DNA from 2 places in the Paenibacillus sp. QJM3NY_38 genome. Region 2 is predicted to be linked to the other one. Evidence: a T-box and tRNA genes for the amino acid it is inferred to sense, from the RefSeq annotation. Region 2 holds a T-box; the other holds one or more tRNA genes.
The links. The T-box of region 2 lies ahead of AC0VZ8_RS15140 (glutamine--tRNA ligase/YqeY domain fusion protein). A T-box ahead of a tRNA ligase gene usually reads a tRNA of that ligase, here a tRNA-Gln.

Region 1 (2,467 bases), 3.3 Mb from region 2:
GTAAGTTCAGTCATGCTACTCCTCCCATCTCAACCCGTTTCAGCAGTTTGTCTATAGGACGTAACGCCTTCCTAACATCATACAATAAAAGCGCATGAAAATCTGCATTTTCCAGGCGAAAAAATTAGCCAAATCGACAAAACTCATGATATTGATATACCCATATACCATGGACATTAGTCCTATAAACCTTGACCTGCCTATATTCTTTAGCACATTAACACTTCGCAGGATAGTCGTATGAATATGTAAAAAAACATCACACACGGTGATGTCCTGCTTATGTATGGAGCGGGTGATGGGAATCGAACCCACGCTACCAGCTTGGAAGGCTGGAGTTCTACCATTGAACTACACCCGCATATCAACCCACAAAAGAGATGCTACATCTCGGAGTATAATCCGATTACTTTTGCGGGGCTTAACTCTTAAACAAATCGGGATGACACGATTTGAACATGCGACCCCCTGGTCCCAAACCAGGTGCTCTACCAAGCTGAGCTACATCCCGATATTAATCTTTTTTGAAAAATGGCACGCCCTGAGAGATTCGAACTCCCGACCTTTTGATTCGTAGTCAAACGCTCTATCCAGCTGAGCTAAGGGCGCAAATGGAGCGGACGACGGGAATCGAACCCGCGACCCTCGCCTTGGCAAGGCGATGCTCTACCGCTGAGCCACGTCCGCATAAATGGTGCGCGTGGAGGGACTTGAACCCCCACGTCAAAGACGCTAGATCCTAAGTCTAGTGCGTCTGCCAATTCCGCCACACGCGCACAAGATGAAACAATGGTGAGCCATGAAGGACTCGAACCTTCGACACCCTGATTAAAAGTCAGGTGCTCTACCAACTGAGCTAATGGCTCGCATTTCAGGGCCCCCGAAAAGTATTCGGAATCACCTTCAAAGCGTAACTACACTTTTTGGGGTAAAGTGGCTGGGGATATAGGATTCGAACCTATGCATGACGGAGTCAAAGTCCGTTGCCTTACCGCTTGGCTAATCCCCAAAATCGATGAGATACTTCTATTGTGCTGATTCTCGTTAGAATCATGCACGAAATGGTGGAGGCTGAGGGGATCGAACCCCCGACCCTCTGCTTGTAAGGCAGATGCTCTCCCAGCTGAGCTAAGCCTCCATACAATATGGAATAAAAAGTAGTGGTGACCCGTAGGGGATACTCTCACTTCGTTCGAGACTGCGAAGCCTCTGCTTACGAAGGACATCCTCCGACGAACCGACGGGATTCTCATCCCCTGATGCAATTAAATTAGTGGTGACCCGTAGGGGATTCGAACCCCTGTTACCTCCGTGAAAGGGAGGTGTCTTAACCCCTTGACCAACGGGCCGCAATTTCATAATGCATGTCCAATTCAAAAACGAATCTGGAGCTTCCAACCGGGATCGAACCGGTGACCTCATCCTTACCATGGATGCACTCTACCTACTGAGCTATGGAAGCAAGTGGCTCCCCGAACAGGACTCGAACCTGTGACAACTCGATTAACAGTCGAGTGCTCTACCAACTGAGCTATCAGGGAATATATCCGCTTGGCGACGTCCTACTCTCCCGGGACCCTTCGGTCCAAGTACCATCGGCGCTGGAAGGCTTAACGGTCGTGTTCGGTATGGGAACGCGTGGAACCCTTCCGCCATCGCCACCAAACGGTTCAGATGCTTGATCACCTGAAAACTAGATACGAAACGATCTTTGCAGCACATTGAAATATTTTTGGATAAGCCCTCGACCGATTAGTATTGGTCAGCTCCATGCATTGCTGCACTTCCACCTCCAACCTATCTACCTCGTCGTCTTCAAGGGGTCTTACGAATTGGGAAATCTCATCTTGAGGGGGGCTTCACGCTTAGATGCTTTCAGCGCTTATCCCGTCCGTACGTAGCTACCCAGCCATGCTCCTGGCGGAACAACTGGTGCACCAGCGGTACGTCCATCCCGGTCCTCTCGTACTAAGGACAGCTCCTCTCAAATTTCCTACGCCCACGACAGATAGGGACCGAACTGTCTCACGACGTTCTGAACCCAGCTCGCGTACCGCTTTAATGGGCGAACAGCCCAACCCTTGGGACCTACTTCAGCCCCAGGATGCGATGAGCCGACATCGAGGTGCCAAACCTCCCCGTCGATGTGGACTCTTGGGGGAGATAAGCCTGTTATCCCCAGGGTAGCTTTTATCCGTTGAGCGATGGCCCTTCCATGCGGTACCACCGGATCACTAAGCCCGACTTTCGTCCCTGCTCGACTTGTAGGTCTCGCAGTCAAGCTCCCTTATGCCTTTGCACTCTTCGAATGATTTCCAACCATTCTGAGGGAACCTTGGGGCGCCTCCGTTACTCTTTAGGAGGCGACCGCCCCAGTCAAACTGCCCGCCTGACACTGTCCCCGTACCGGATCACGGTACCAGGTTAGAACCTAGATACGATCAGGGTGGTATCCCAACGTCGCCTC
Region 2 (2,467 bases):
GAAACTGCGGGATGAAGGTGCCATCACTCTTCGCGGTAATCATGACCAGATGATGCTGGATGCCATTTTGCTTGATACGGATGAAGCGAACTCACGCTGGATTCGCAATGGAGCTCGACATACGATAGAAAGCTACTGCGGCGCCGATTTTTTTGAGGATGAAATGGATCGTGCCAGATATAACGAAGGGAAAGCCTATATTAAGAAGGAGTTTGAGCATCATCTATCCTTTCTTGATACGCTGGCTCTCTTCTATGAAACAGACACTCACATATTCGTGCATGCAGGGATCAATCCGGGTGTTGAAGACTGGAAGTTGCAGCCACAGCATGATTTCATCTGGATACGGGAACCATTCTTCAATTATCCTACAGGCATCAACAAAACCGTGGTGTTCGGGCATACGCCAGCGGTCAACCTGCATGACTCGGAGCAGATTTGGTTCTGTGGAGAAGGGGACAAAATCGGTATCGATGGAGCGTGCGTGTACGGTAAACAGCTGAACTGTCTGGAAATCACGGAAGAGCAGGAATACCGAACCCATTCTGTTCGGTTCATACACCATGATGTGAACGCAAAGGCAGAGCAATGAATGAACGAACACCTACTTTTAATAGGAGGATCTATCCATGTTAATGATGAATGAAAAGATAAAAGCACGCGAAGTAGAGCTGACCGGCTTAAACGGCGAAGATCTGGGAGTCGTCTCCAGGGATGAGGCGCTTGCGCTGGCGAAAAGTCACAAAGCCGATTTGGTGTGTACCTCGCTATTCAGCAGTCCCCCGCCATGCAAACTCGTAAGCCGGGGGCAGGCGAAGCAGGAGGCCGTGAAAGAGAAGAAGGGCCAGCAAGCTTCAGCCGGTCCGATGAAAGTAAAGGAATTCCGCTTGTCCGTACATATCGAAGAGCATGATTATGACACCAAGCTGTCGCAAATGCATAAGCTGCTGGCAGCGGGCAAAGCCGTCCAGCCCGTTATTCGCATTCAAGGCAAGGAGGGCGAAGCCGCCCGCAAACTGCTGGAGCGACTCGTGCAAGATCTGGCTGAGGTAGGCAAGAAGGAGACGGGCATACAAGTCAGCGGCAAGCAGGCTACGGTGAAGCTGCTGCCCATCTAATCGAACGGGACAAATTTTTCATTGCATCGGAGTTTCATTGTAGTTGACGTTTTACGGTTTACTTTTTATTTTTTTGATGATACTATGGATCAAATTGTAAACGCCATGAAGAGAAGAGTAAATGAACAGGAATCCCTACAGAGAGCTCCGGTAAGCTGAAAAGGAGTTGGAAGCCATTCATTGAACCAAGCCTCTGAGCGGCGCATCGGAACTTATGGATAAGGGATGGTGCGACAGGAGCTCCTGTTATAGAGCTAGGGTATAAGCGATCGCGTGATGGCCGTACCTGATAAGGCTGGTATCGTGAGATATCGGCGAATAGGGGTGGCACCGCGAAACCAATCTCGTCCCCAAGACTTATGTCTTGGAGACGGGATTTTTTTGGTTTTGACGGAAATAAGACAGATCAAACAACTTAAGGGAGGAGTCAGGTATGAGCGACGACAAGAACAAAGGAGAAGAAACGGTGGATTTCTTGACCAAGATGATCAAGGAGGATGTAGAGAACAGCGTTTATAACAGGCCGGTGGCTACGCGATTTCCGCCGGAGCCTAACGGCTATCTGCACATCGGCAGCGCCTATGCGATTTACATCAATCATTCCATCGCCAGCCGGTTTCATGGAACATTCAATCTTCGGTTCGACGATACGAACCCACTGAAGGAAGATATCAAATATGTGCACGCGATTCAGGAGGATATCGAGTGGCTTGGACTTAAGCCGAACGTTTATTTCGGTTCGGATTATGCGGATCAAATCGCTGAAGCGGCCAGGAAACTCATTGCCAAAGGGAAGGCTTATGTCTGCGATCTCACACCCGAACAAATGACGGAATACCGTGGAACACTGACCGAAGCCGGCATCAACAGCCCGTTTCGGGAGCGCAGCATTGAGGAGAATATGGCGTTATTTGAGCAAATGATCGCAGGAGCATTCCATACGTCGGAAAAAGTACTTCGAGCCAAAATCGATATGTCGTCCCCCAACATGAACCTGAGAGATCCCGTCCTGTATCGTATCATTCATGCAGAGCATTACCGGACCGGAACAACGTGGTGTGTGTATCCGATGTATGATTTCGCCCACCCGATCCAGGACTGGATCGAAGGGATTACTCATTCCCTATGCTCAGCCGAATTTAAAGATCATCGACCGCTATACGAGTGGGTACTTACGGAGCTGGAAGTAATCGAGCCGCCGAAGCAGCGGGAATTCGGAAGATTGAATATCTCGGGATATGTAACAAGCAAGCGATACCTGAGGGAATTGGTGGAGGGGGGCTTTGTCGACGGATGGGATGACCCCAGACTGCCTACGTTGAAAGGATTACGGCGGCGAGGCGTGACAC

Region 1: it has a tRNA-Gln gene. The T-box ahead of AC0VZ8_RS15140 (glutamine--tRNA ligase/YqeY domain fusion protein) is inferred to sense a tRNA for this amino acid. The anticodon was not compared.

What each region holds. Positions count from the first base shown of each region.
Region 1 is NZ_CM149665.1:6,529,884-6,532,350, forward strand. Features, by position in the region: gene ppc (phosphoenolpyruvate carboxylase) at 1-14, opposite strand, end outside; tRNA gene AC0VZ8_RS30340 (tRNA-Gly) at 288-361, opposite strand; tRNA gene AC0VZ8_RS30345 (tRNA-Pro) at 438-511, opposite strand; tRNA gene AC0VZ8_RS30350 (tRNA-Arg) at 533-609, opposite strand; tRNA gene AC0VZ8_RS30355 (tRNA-Gly) at 613-687, opposite strand; tRNA gene AC0VZ8_RS30360 (tRNA-Leu) at 693-776, opposite strand; tRNA gene AC0VZ8_RS30365 (tRNA-Lys) at 791-866, opposite strand; tRNA gene AC0VZ8_RS30370 (tRNA-Gln) at 935-1,009, opposite strand; tRNA gene AC0VZ8_RS30375 (tRNA-Val) at 1,063-1,138, opposite strand; tRNA gene AC0VZ8_RS30380 (tRNA-Glu) at 1,275-1,349, opposite strand; tRNA gene AC0VZ8_RS30385 (tRNA-Thr) at 1,387-1,462, opposite strand; tRNA gene AC0VZ8_RS30390 (tRNA-Asn) at 1,466-1,541, opposite strand; rRNA gene rrf (5S ribosomal RNA) at 1,550-1,666, opposite strand; rRNA gene AC0VZ8_RS30400 (23S ribosomal RNA) at 1,733-2,467, opposite strand, start outside.
Region 2 is NZ_CM149665.1:3,247,582-3,250,048, forward strand. Features, by position in the region: gene AC0VZ8_RS15130 (metallophosphoesterase family protein) at 1-592, shown strand, start outside; gene infC (translation initiation factor IF-3) at 630-1,118, shown strand; T-box leader at 1,215-1,473, shown strand; gene AC0VZ8_RS15140 (glutamine--tRNA ligase/YqeY domain fusion protein) at 1,552-2,467, shown strand, end outside.